Regions from separate parts of the Edwardsiella tarda ATCC 15947 genome, predicted to be linked through region 2. Evidence: predicted binding sites of a transcription regulator. Region 2 holds the regulator's gene; each other region holds the start of a gene.
What was found. The regulator PurR, encoded in region 2, represses purine synthesis genes. The targets are predictions, from matches to a motif close to CANGCAAACGTTTGCNTG.
Positions count from the first base shown of each region.

Region 1: a site for PurR is predicted at 1,196-1,213, ahead of guaB (IMP dehydrogenase). Genes of this name have one in related genera too.
Region 3: a site for PurR is predicted at 1,769-1,786, ahead of purT (formate-dependent phosphoribosylglycinamide formyltransferase). Genes of this name have one in related genera too.
Region 4: a site for PurR is predicted at 1,525-1,542, ahead of DCL27_RS00100 (nucleobase:cation symporter-2 family protein). Genes of this name have one in related genera too.

Region 1 covers NZ_CP084506.1:731,702-734,852, forward strand. Annotated here, with positions in the region: gene xseA (exodeoxyribonuclease VII large subunit) at 1-1,104, opposite strand, end outside; gene guaB (IMP dehydrogenase) at 1,276-2,742, shown strand; gene guaA (glutamine-hydrolyzing GMP synthase) at 2,826-3,151, shown strand, end outside.
Region 2 covers NZ_CP084506.1:1,749,208-1,752,358, reverse strand. Annotated here, with positions in the region: gene sodB (superoxide dismutase [Fe]) at 173-751, shown strand; gene cydH (cytochrome bd-I oxidase subunit CydH) at 838-927, opposite strand; gene purR (HTH-type transcriptional repressor PurR) at 1,282-2,307, shown strand; gene DCL27_RS08135 (ABC transporter permease family protein) at 2,310-3,151, shown strand, end outside.
Region 3 covers NZ_CP084506.1:1,902,175-1,905,325, reverse strand. Annotated here, with positions in the region: gene pabB (aminodeoxychorismate synthase component 1) at 1-172, opposite strand, end outside; gene DCL27_RS08790 (YoaH family protein) at 312-515, shown strand; gene purT (formate-dependent phosphoribosylglycinamide formyltransferase) at 546-1,724, opposite strand; gene cfa (cyclopropane fatty acyl phospholipid synthase) at 2,149-3,151, shown strand, end outside.
Region 4 covers NZ_CP084506.1:18,749-21,899, reverse strand. Annotated here, with positions in the region: gene recG (ATP-dependent DNA helicase RecG) at 1-132, shown strand, start outside; gene gltS (sodium/glutamate symporter) at 147-1,361, opposite strand; gene DCL27_RS00100 (nucleobase:cation symporter-2 family protein) at 1,595-2,998, shown strand.

The DNA of each region.
Region 1 (3,151 bases), 1.0 Mb from region 2:
TTGCAGCTGCTGCAGTTGGTAGGCCCGGTTGCGCAGGCTATGTTGCGGTGAGTGTTGGGCGAGACGTTCGGCTCCGTGGCGCCAACGCCGTTCCGCCAGACGCAGACGGGTATCCATGGCTTGCGCCAGACGGCGGCGCAGGACGAGTAACTGCGCCTGTTGGCGCGCCAGGCGCAGTTGGGGATGCTGTTGCGCCAGGCGGTGGTGTAGCTGTTGCAGACGTTGACGCTGGCGCGCCAGGGCATAGTCCAGCGCCATCTCCAGGCGCTGACGCTGACTCAGTAGGCGGCGTAGTAACTCATCACGGTTACGGCTGACCACTTCCGCCGCCGCCGAGGGGGTCGGCGCACGCAGGTCGGCGACGAAATCGGCGATGCTGACGTCGGTCTCGTGGCCCACGGCGCTGACGATGGGGATACGGCTGGCGAAGATCGCCCGCGCGACTCGCTCGTCGTTAAAGCTCCACAGATCCTCCAATGATCCGCCGCCGCGTCCGACGATCAAGACGTCACACTCCGCCCGTTGGTTGGCGCGTTCGATGGCGCCAACCAACTGCGCCGGAGCCTCGGCCCCCTGCACCGCGCTGGGGTAGATCACCACCGGCAGGGCCGGATCGCGCCGGCGCAACACATGCAGCACATCGTGCAGCGCCGCCCCGCTGGCCGAGGTGATCACCCCGACGCAACGTGCCGGCTGCGGCAAGGGCTGCTTATGGCGGATGTCGAATAATCCCTCGGCTTGCAGACGTTGCTTGAGTGCGTCGAACTGTTGCTGCAATAGGCCGTCACCGGCGGGTTGCATGCTTTCGGCGATCAGCTGGTAGTCGCCGCGCGGCTCATACAGGGTGATGCTGGCTCGGACCAGCACCTGTTGGCCATTCTGCGGGCGGAAGGTGACGCGCCGGTTGCTGTTGCGAAACATGGCGCAACGCACCTGGGCCTTGTCATCCTTAAGGGTAAAGTACCAGTGGCCGGAGGCGGGTTGGGAGAAGTTGGAGATTTCGGCCGACAGCCAGATCTGCCCCATCTCCAGCTCCAACAGTTGGCGCACGGTCTGGTTCAACCGGCTGACGGTAAAGATGGTGGGGGTAACAGGCTGCGTCATGTGACCTAGATCAAACTTAAAATCATACTGTTAATTAGTCGATACTACATGCATGAACATGCATCGCAAGATATTTTTGAAAAAAATGCTGGAGGCAACCGATTCCGGCCTGTATAATGCCGCGGCAATATTAAATCTGGTTTGACCTTCCACTCTGGTGAGATATTGCTCATGCTACGTATTGTTAAAGAAGCCCTGACGTTCGACGACGTTCTCTTAGTTCCTGCCCATTCTACCGTTCTGCCGAATACCGCCGAACTTGGCACTCAGCTGACTGCCTCTATCCGCCTAAATATTCCGATGTTGTCCGCCGCGATGGACACCGTCACCGAGGCACGCCTGGCGATTGCCTTGGCGCAGGAAGGCGGTATCGGTTTTATCCACAAAAACATGTCCATCGAGCGTCAAGCCGATGAAGTGCGCCGGGTGAAGAAGCACGAATCCGGTGTCGTGACCGATCCGCAGACCGTCACGCCGACCACCACCCTGCGCGAAGTCAAGGCGCTGACCGAGCGTAACGGCTTCGCCGGTTACCCGGTGGTGACCGAAGGTAATGAGCTGGTGGGCATCATCACGGGCCGCGACGTGCGCTTCGTGACCGATCTGGATCTGCCGGTGACCGCCGTGATGACGCCGAAAGAGCGTCTGGTGACGGTGAAAGAGGGTGAGGCCCGCGAAGTAGTGCTACAGCGCATGCACGAGAAGCGCGTTGAGAAGGCGCTGGTGGTGGACGATAGCTTCCATCTGCGCGGTATGATCACGGTAAAAGATTTCCAGAAGGCCGAGCGTAAGCCGAACGCCTGTAAGGATGAGCACGGTCGCCTGCGCGTCGGTGCCGCCGTCGGTGCCGGTGCCGGTAACGAAGAGCGCATTGCCGCCCTGGTAGAAGCCGGTGTCGACGTGTTGCTGATCGACTCCTCACACGGTCATTCCGAAGGCGTGTTGCAGCGTATTCGCGAGACGCGCGCCAAGTTCCCGCAGTTGCAGATCATCGGCGGTAACGTCGCCACCGCCGCTGGCGCCAAGGCACTGGCCGACGCGGGCGTCAACGCCGTTAAAGTGGGTATCGGTCCGGGCTCCATCTGTACCACCCGTATCGTCACCGGTGTTGGCGTGCCGCAGATCACCGCCGTCTCCGACGCCGTCGCCGCCCTGGAAGGCACCGGTATCCCGGTGATCGCCGATGGGGGCATCCGCTTCTCTGGCGACATCGCCAAGGCACTGGCCGCTGGCGCCGCCTGCGTCATGGTCGGCTCGATGCTGGCCGGTACCGAAGAGTCCCCGGGTGAGATCGAACTGTATCAGGGGCGCTCCTTCAAGTCTTACCGTGGCATGGGCTCCCTGGGCGCGATGTCCAAAGGCTCCTCCGACCGTTACTTCCAGAGCGACAACGCCGCCGACAAACTGGTGCCGGAAGGCATCGAAGGGCGCGTGGCCTATAAGGGCCGCCTGAAAGAGATCGTCCATCAGCAGATGGGTGGCCTGCGCTCCTGCATGGGGCTGACCGGTTGTGCGACCATCGACGAGTTGCGCACCAAGGCGCAATTCGTTCGTATCACGGGCTCCGGTATCCAGGAAAGCCACGTGCATGACGTCACCATCACCAAAGAATCACCTAACTACCGCCTGGGTTCATAATCCGGCGAGCCGGGTCAGGCATTTGCCTGACCCACTGAGTTTGTACCGTTTTGCCCGTTCAATTTGCCAATATAGAGCCACTAATGACGCAAAATATTCATCAAGACCGCATTCTGATCCTGGATTTCGGTTCACAGTACACCCAGTTGTTGGCCCGTCGCGTACGTGAAATCGGCGTTTACTGCGAGCTGTGGGCATGGGATGTCAGCGAAGCGCAGATCCGTGACTTCAACCCGAGCGGCATCATCCTTTCCGGCGGCCCGGAGAGCACGACGGAAAGCGGCAGCCCGCGCGCGCCGGAGTATGTCTTCCAGGCTGGCGTCCCGGTACTGGGCGTCTGTTACGGCATGCAGACCATGGCCATGCAGATGGGCGGCCGAGTAGAAAGCTCTACCGAGCGTGAGTTCGG
Region 2 (3,151 bases):
CGATCGACTAAAATACAGCTACCCCCTGTCTTTAATGGTAAAACTTGCTAGAATCACAAACCATAACAAGCGGACAACAAGATTTTTTCATTTTTATCTCACCGCTGGCGTACGCTCCGGCGTCGCGTCTACGGTTCAACCGGCTTGTCACAAAAGCATTAAGGAGAGAGCTATGTCATTTGAATTACCTGCATTACCGTACGCCAAGAATGCGCTGGAGCCGCATATCTCCGCCGAAACCCTGGAATACCATTACGGTAAGCACCACAACACCTATGTGGTTAACCTGAACAACCTGATCAAGGGGAGCGAGTTCGAAGGTAAGTCTCTGGAAGAGATCATCAAGACCTCCAGCGGCGGTATCTTCAACAACGCCGCTCAGGTATGGAACCACACCTTCTACTGGCACTGCCTCTCTCCGAACGGCGGTGGCGAGCCGACCGGCGCGTTGGCCGACGCGATCAACGCGGCCTTTGGCTCCTTCGCCGCCTTCCAGGAAGCGCTGACCAAGTCTGCCGTCGCCAACTTCGGCTCCGGCTGGACCTGGCTGGTGAAAAAGGCGGATGGCAGCCTGGCCATCGTCAACACCTCTAATGCCGCCACCCCGCTGACGGGTGAAGACAAGCCGCTGCTGACCGTCGACGTATGGGAACACGCCTACTACATCGACTATCGTAACGCCCGTCCGAAATACCTGGAAAACTTCTGGGCGCTGGTTAACTGGGAATTCGTCGCGCAGAACCTGGCCTGATCCCGATCATCCGGTGATAAAAAAGGCGCTCTTTGAGCGCCTTTTCTCTTTGCCTCCGGCTCTGTCCCCGCCGCCTTGGCTCACTCTCAATGTAGTGCGACAATCAGGCCTGCGACGACGATCAGCGACAGGGCTACCACCGTGGTCACCAAGGAATATTTCAGATCGCTTTCCATTTTGACACCTCTTGTTTTACGTTCTATATCAATTTTTGCCCATAAAGCAAACACGCTAAATCTGTGTTAAATCATTTTTACATAAATCACTCATTAAAACACGCAGAAAATCTTATGATTACATCCTGCGCAAATCGCTAATTAGTGCTTCCCCTTTTGCGTAAGATCAGCCAGAATTTGCGGTTTACTGCCGCGTGGCGACGTTATAATTTTAAACAAGAAACGACACACGTCACCCTATTTGCGCAACCGCAGCGATGCTGTACTACCGAGATTTGCGCGGGCGTCGTTACACGCAGGCAAACGATTAACAAACCGGCGACGCACCGCGTACGCCTAGGAGTCATTTGTTTCATGGCAACGATTAAAGATGTGGCAAAACGCGCAGGCGTGTCGACCACCACGGTGTCTCACGTCATCAATAAAACTCGCTTTGTCGCCGACGAAACCAAAGCCGCCGTGTGGGAGGCCATCAAAGAGCTACACTACTCGCCCAGCGCCGTTGCCCGTAGTCTGAAGGTTAACCATACCAAGTCCATCGGCCTGTTGGCGACCTCCAGCGAGGCGCCTTACTTCGCCGAGGTCATCGAGTCGGTCGAGAACAGCTGTTACAGCCAGGGCTATACCCTGATCCTGTGCAACTCCCACAACAATCTGGAGAAGCAAAAGGCCTATTTGGCCATGTTGGCGCAGAAACGCGTCGATGGTCTGCTGGTCATGTGCTCCGAGTACCCCGAGAATCTGCTGGAGATCCTGGAGGATTACCGCCATATCCCGATGGTGGTCATGGACTGGGGTACACGGCGTAGCGACTTCACCGATGCGATCCAGGACAACGCCTTCGAGGGTGGCTATCTGGCTGGCCGCTACCTGATCGAACGCGGCCATCGCGATATTGGCGCCATCACCGGCCCGGGATCGCGCAACACCGGCGGCGGCCGTCTGCGTGGCTTCATCAAGGCGCTGCAAGAGGCTAACATTACTCCGCAACCCGAGTGGCTCGTCGAGGGTGATTTCGAGCCGGAGTCCGGTTACGCAGCGATGCAAAACATCCTGGCTCAGAAACAGCGCCCGACCGCCGTGTTCGTCGGCGGGGATATCATGGCGATGGGGGCCATCTGTGCGGCAGATGAGATGGGCTTGCGCGTGCCGCAAGATATTTCCGTCATCGGCTACGATAACGTGCGCAACGCGCGCTACTTTACCCCGGCGTTGACCACCATTCACCAGCCGAAGGAGCGTCTCGGCGCCATGGCGTTTGACATGCTGCTCGATCGCATCACCAGTAAGCGTGAAGACGCCAAGACCATCGAGGTGCATCCCAAACTGGTCGAGCGACGCTCCGTCGCCGATGGGCCGTTCATCGATTACCGTCGCTAAGCGTGTCACGGCTGGCGATCTTCCCGCTACTGGTACTGCTAGCTGGGTTATTGCCGCTGGCGGCGATGCTGCCCGCCACCCTGCTGCCGCTGCAACAGGGGGATCTCGCGAGCACCTGGCAACAACTGCTGCACTGGCCCGCACTGGGCGGCAGTCTACTGCTCTCGCTGCTCAGTAGCCTCGGCGCCTCATTGGGGGCGCTAACGCTCGGGTTAGCGCTGGCCGGGCGGACGCTACAACAGCGGCGCCGCCATCGCCTGACGCCGGCCCTACTACTCGCCGCCCCCCATATCGCCCTGGCCACCGGCCTATTGATGCTCGTGGCTCCCACCGGCCTCGTGTGGCGCCTGTTGGCACCACTGTTCGGCTGGCAGCACCCCCCCGATTTGCCGCTGCCCAACGATCCCTATGCCCTGAGCCTGATGCTGCTGCTCCTGCTCAAGGAGACCCCCTTCTTCTATCTGCTGGTGCTGGCTCAGGCCGAACGCTGCGCGGCGGCGCAACAACTTAGTGCCGCCACCGCGCTCGGCTATCCACCGAGCCAGGGATGGTGGCGTATCGTGGTGCCGCAGTTATTGCCCGGCTTACGCCTGCCGATGTTCTGCGTGCTGGCCTTCTCGCTCTCGGCGCTGGATCTGGCCCTGTTGCTTGGCCCGCAACGTCCCTATCTGTTTGCGCAACTCTTATGGCAATGGATCAGCGACGGTGAGCAGGGCGCGCTGGCGGCGCTCGGTGCGCTGGTGTTGCTGTTACTCAACGCCCTGGCGCTGCTGATCTGGTTCGCTATCGAACGCGTCTGGATCCACTATTGCCGCCGGCCGCCACGCCGCCATCAGCGGCAGAT
Region 3 (3,151 bases), 150 kb from region 2:
GCGTCGCACAGGGATCGGCCACGATGATATCGTAGCGGTTATGAGAATGGTCGGCCTGGCCGGAGCTGAGCAACATCGCCCAGGGCTGATGCGCCAGCGGGGTGAAGTAATGTAGCGCCGCATCGGGTCGATAGGGCAGATCGCACAGGGTCAGTTTAGGGGTCGCAGTCATGGTGCGGCACAGCTCTCTGGGTCGATAAAGAATAGCGTTCGATTATCTACGGATGCGGGGCATACGGCAATTAGCGCGCGCTGCTCTCGTCGCGAGCTTGGTATATACTGCGGCAAGGCTAAATAAGAGGAGAGGTTATATGGTTGGTGGTATGCCGGCATTGAGCCATGCAGAACAGCAGCAGGCGGCGGAGCGTATTCAGGCGCTGATGGCGCAGGGGATGAGTAGCGGCGAGGCTATCGCGCAAGTGGCGGCCGAGATCCGTGCCGCCCATCGCGGGGCTCAGGTGCGGGTAGCCTTCGACGATGAGGCGGAGGATGACGATGACGCGGGGCAGCCGTAATCAGGGTGCCTGGTTGGGCACCCTAGGCGCTTAAGGCTGAATGATGACCGCGTTGCTGCAGGCGCGTGCGCGTTGACGGGCCTGGTCGATACTCTCACCCCAGGCTAAGGCGACACCGAGGCGCCGCGCCCCGTCGATCTGGGGTTTAGCGAACAGACGTAGCTGGCTGGCCGGGCCTAGGGCCTGTACCAGGTTGGTAAATTTTACGTCGTCGCTGTGTAACTGCGGGAGTAGCACGGCAGAGGCGCTGGGGCCGAATTGACGAATGGGACCGATCGGTAGGCCCAGAAAGGCGCGGACGTGCAGGGCAAACTCGGAGAGATCTTGGGACACCAGGGTCACCAGCCCGGTATCGTGGGGGCGAGGCGAGACTTCGCTGAAGATCACCTCGTCGCCACAGACAAAGAGTTCGACACCAAACAGACCATAGCCGCCGAGGGCGCGTACCACCTGGGCGGCGATCGTCTGCGCCCGTTCCAGCGCCACGGCGCTCATCGCCTGGGGCTGCCAGGATTCACGATAATCCCCCGCCTGTTGGTAATGGCCGATCGGCGCGCAGAAATGGATCCCATCGCTGGCTTGAATGGTCAGCAGGGTGATTTCAAAATCGAAACAAACCTCGCCTTCGACGATGACGCTGGTGGCGTCGCCACGGGCACCTTCCCGAGCATAGTGCCAGGCGGCGTCGATCTCGCTGGCGTTGCGTAGGATGCTTTGCCCTTTCCCCGATGAACTCATCACCGGCTTGACGAAGCAGGGATAACCGATCTCGCTCACGGCCTGGCGAAATGCCGCGATATCACGAGCAAAACGGTAAGGGGAGGTGGGTAGCCCCAGCGTTTCGGCGGCCAGACGGCGAATACCTTCTCGGTTCATGGTCAATTGCACTGCGCGGGCGCTGGGCACGATGCGGACGCCATCACTCTCCAACTGATCTAGCGTCTGGGTGGCGATGGCCTCGATCTCCGGCACGATGTAGTCAGGACGCTCACGTTCGATCAGGGCGCATAGCTGCTCGCCATCCCGCATATCGATGACATGGCTGCGATGAGCGACTTGCATCGCCGGTGCATCGGCGTAGCGATCGACGGCGATGACCTCCAACCCGAGGCGTTGGCCCTCAATGGCGACCTCTTTGCCGAGTTCTCCGGCACCTAACAACATGATCCGAGTGGCATGAGGACGAAGGGCGGTTCCGATGAGCTGCATGATCTGTTCCTGTATTCCATGTGAGCGTGGTCGCCGGCAGTATATACGAAAACGTTTGCGTGGCAACGTGAAAGATTTTTTTACAATGCGCAACAAAAAGGAAAAAATAATAAAAGCAATTTAATTTCATATTGTTATATCAGTGAGCCTGACCAGGGTTTGCCACTTTGTGCGCTATAACGTGGGAGGTGATTTTCGTGACGGGAAGCAGATATATACTGAAAAAACGCCGGTGATGGGGGTAGAAAGGCACGTTTTGTTCAGATCCCTGTCCGTGCGGCATCAGCCATCGAGGCTTGAAGCTTTGTAATATAAATAATATTGTATGATAAATGCTTTTGGCCGGAAGGGATCCGACCGTTTAAGACTTCAACAGCGCGGTATGAACGCGGGAATGCATGAGTACGGCGGGAAGGTATGTGTAATGAGTAGTGCGACCTGTATTGAAGAAAGCGCATTAAAACAGGATAACTGGTATCGCATCGCGGAAGAGATGCTGAACCGGGCCGGAATTGCGATAAATGGTAGCCAACCCTATGATATCCAGGTGAAAAACCCAGAGTTCTTTCACCGAGTCCTACAAGAGGGTTCCCTCGGTTTGGGGGAGAGTTATATGGATGGCTGGTGGGAGTGCGAACGCTTGGATATCTTCTTCCAGCGGATTCTCACCGCGGGCCTCGACAGCCAACTACCGAAGCATTTCGCCGATATCGTGCGCATCGCCTCTGCGCGTCTGTTTAATCTCCAGAGCCGTAAGCGCGCTTGGATCGTGGGTAAGGAGCACTACGATCTGGGTAATGATCTGTTTAGTCGGATGCTCGACCCTTACATGCAATACTCCTGTGCATACTGGAAACAGGCCGAGACGTTGGAGCAGGCGCAGCAAGATAAATTGAAGTTAATCTGTGACAAGTTACAGCTCGAGCCTGGCATGAAGTTGCTGGATATCGGTTGTGGTTGGGGAGGATTGGCACACTACGCTGCGGAACATTATGGGGTCTCCGTCGAAGGGGTCACCATTTCCGCCGAGCAGCAGAAGATGGCGCAGGCCCGCTGCCAAGGATTGGATGTGAAGATCCTGCTACAGGATTATCGCGATCTGAACAACAACTATGATCGCATCGTTTCCGTTGGGATGTTTGAGCACGTTGGGCCGAAGAATTATCGTACTTACTTTGAAGTCGCGGCGCGTAATCTCAAACCCGATGGATTGTTCCTGTTGCACAGCATCGGGTCGAATCAGACCGATCTCAATGTTGATGCCTGGATCAATAAGTATATCTTCCCTAATGGCTGTCTACCTTCTGTGGCGCACATCGCGACGCACAGCGAAGGGCTGTTTGTCATGGAGGATTGGCACAGCTTCGGACCGGATTATGATCGTACCTTGATGGCATGGTATCAGCGTTTTCAGGCGTGTTGGCCAG
Region 4 (3,151 bases), 1.7 Mb from region 2:
CTGCTGCGCGACCAGGCGCTGATCCCCGAGGTGCAACGCATCGCGCGCCATCTACACAGCGCCTACCCACAACATGCGCAGGCACTGATCGAACGCTGGCTACCGGCGGGCGATCGCTACTCTAACGCCTAATCGCCCGCCTCGGCTTAGCCAAGCACCTGAGCGAACAATGGCAGCATCAAATACAGCTTGATGATGATGGCGTTGGCGATATCGATAAAGAAAGCCCCCACCATCGGTACCACCAAGAAGGCCAGGTGAGAAGGGCCAAAGCGCTCGGTGATCGCCTGCATGTTGGCAATAGCCGTTGGGGTTGCCCCCAGGCCAAAACCACAGTGCCCCGCCGCCAATACCGCCGCATCGTAATTCTTGCCCATCACCCGATAGGTGACGAAGATGGCATACAACGCCATCACCAACGTCTGTACGGCCAAGATGGCCAACATCGGCAACGCCAGTGAAGCCAACTCCCACAGCTTGAGGCTCATCAGCGCCATCGCCAGGAACAGAGAGAGGCTGACGTTACCCAGTACCGAAACGGCGCGTTCGAAGACTTGATAAAAACCGATCTTAGACAGGGTATTACTCAGGATCACCCCGACGAACAGCACGCAAACGAAGGTTGGCAGCTCCAGTGCAGAGCCACGCAGCCAACCGGCAATCAACTGACCAACCGTCAGGCAGATGACGATCAGGGCCAGGGTCTCAATCAGCACCAGTGAGGTGATCATTCGCCCACTCTGCGGCTTCTCAAAGGCGCTGGGTACGGCGTTGTCATCCGGAGCCCCATCCGGGGTCGAGGAGCGCTGAACCAGATAACGCGCTACCGGGCCACCGATCAACCCCCCGAGCACCAGGCCGAAGGTGGCGCAAGCCATCGCGACTTCGGTGGCATTCTGGAAGCCGTAGCGTTCAATAAATAGCTTACTCCAGGCCGCTCCGGTGCCGTGACCGCCAGAGAGAGTGATCGAGCCGGCCAGTAACCCCATCAACGGATCCAGCCCTAACAGCTTCGCCATGCTGATACCGATCGCATTCTGCACGATCAGCAAACCAACCACGACAAACAGGAAGATGCTGAGGGCTTTGCCACCCGCCCGTAGGCTCGCCAGGTTAGCGTTCAAACCGATCGTAGCGAAGAAGGCCAACATCAATGGATCCTTCAGCGACATATCAAAGTCGATTTCGAATCCGACACTCTTCTTCAAAACGAGCAGGGCCAAGGCGACCAGCAGACCGCCGGCCACCGGTTCGGGGATAGTGTATTTGGTGAGTAATGGTATTTTTTGCACCATCTGACGCCCCAGCAATAACACCAGCGTCGCGGCAACCAACGTGCCGTAAATGTCCATATGATACATTCAGGTACTCCATATAGTTTTTATATTTCAGAAAGTTATATAAACACACCTTCTTAGTACAGTTTTGGAATCCACCAATGTAAAGGCAAAGGTTATGGTGCAGCAAGTTTTTAGAGAAAAAAACTGATGTACGCAAAAGCGCGAAAAAAAGAGCCCCCACCCACGCGCAAACGTTTGCTTTTGTGCGCTAGATCATTAAAATGCGCCCATTGTCGATCCTGGATGCCGTACTCATGACCACACATACCACAGAGCTCAACCCTGCATGCCCGTCACACACAGCTCCGGCCACGACCAGCGAACTGATTTATCGCCTGGATGATCGTCCGCCATTGGCGCAAACCCTGTTTGCCGCCTGCCAGCATCTGCTGGCGATGTTTGTCGCCGTGATCACCCCCGCACTACTGATCTGCCAGGCACTCGGCCTACCGGCCCAGGATACGCAGCACATTATCAGCATGTCGCTCTTCGCCTCGGGATTAGCCTCGCTGCTACAAATCAAGACCTGGGGCCCGGTCGGTTCGGGGTTATTGTCGATTCAAGGCACCAGCTTTAACTTTGTCACCCCCTTGATCATGGGGGGTATGGCCTTGAAAACGGGTGGCGCGGATATTCCGACCATGATGGCGACGCTGTTTGGTACCCTAATGCTGGCCTCCTGTACCGAGATCATCCTGTCCCGCTTCCTGCATCTGGCTCGCCGCATCATCACGCCACTGGTCTCCGGCATCGTGGTGATGATCATCGGCCTGTCGCTGATTCAAGTCGGTCTCATCTCCATCGGCGGCGGTTACGCCGCGATGAACGATCACAGCTTCGGTGCGCCGCGTAATCTGTTGCTGGCCGGGGCGGTACTGCTGGTGATCATCCTGCTCAATCGCCAGCGTAACCCCTATCTACGCGTCGCCTCATTGGTGATCGCCATGACCGTCGGCTACGCCCTAGCCTGGGCGCTAGACATGTTGCCCTCATCGGCAGCCGAGCCAAACACTGCCCCACTGCTTACCGTGCCGACGCCGCTATATTATGGCCTGGGCATCGACTGGAACCTGTTGATCCCACTGATGCTGGTGTTTATGGTGACCTCGCTGGAAACCATTGGCGACATCACGGCCACCTCGGATGTCTCGGAGCAGCCGGTGTCCGGGCCGCTGTATATGAAGCGACTGAAAGGCGGGGTACTGGCGAATGGTCTCAATTCGATGCTCTCCGCCGTCTTCAACACCTTCCCCAACTCCTGCTTCGGCCAAAATAATGGCGTGATCCAGTTGACGGGTGTCGCCAGCCGTAAGGTGGGCTTTGTGGTAGCGCTGATGTTAATCCTGCTGGGGCTATTCCCGGCGGTGGCCGGCTTTGTCCAACACATTCCCGAGCCGGTACTCGGTGGTGCGACCATCGTCATGTTCGGCACCATCGCCGCCTCAGGCGTACGTATCGTCTCGCGTGAACCGCTCAACCGCCGCGCCATCATGATCATGGCCCTGTCACTGGCCGTTGGACTCGGGGTATCCCAGCAGCCGGAAATCCTGCAGTTCGCACCACAATGGCTGAAGACACTGCTGGCCTCCGGTATCGCGGCTGGCGGCATCACCGCCATCGTACTGAACCTGATCTTCCCACAGGAAACAGCCCGCTAATCGCATTCTCGGTGGGCTGCCCTGGCCCGCCCTCTCCTTTCGGAACGCTCCCTCTTGAGCCTCCAGCGCAATTACGGCATAAACTAGAAGATATCCCGCCACCTCTTCCGCCTCCGCGGCCTCGTCTGGATTCGCTCGCCTGCCCCTATCGGG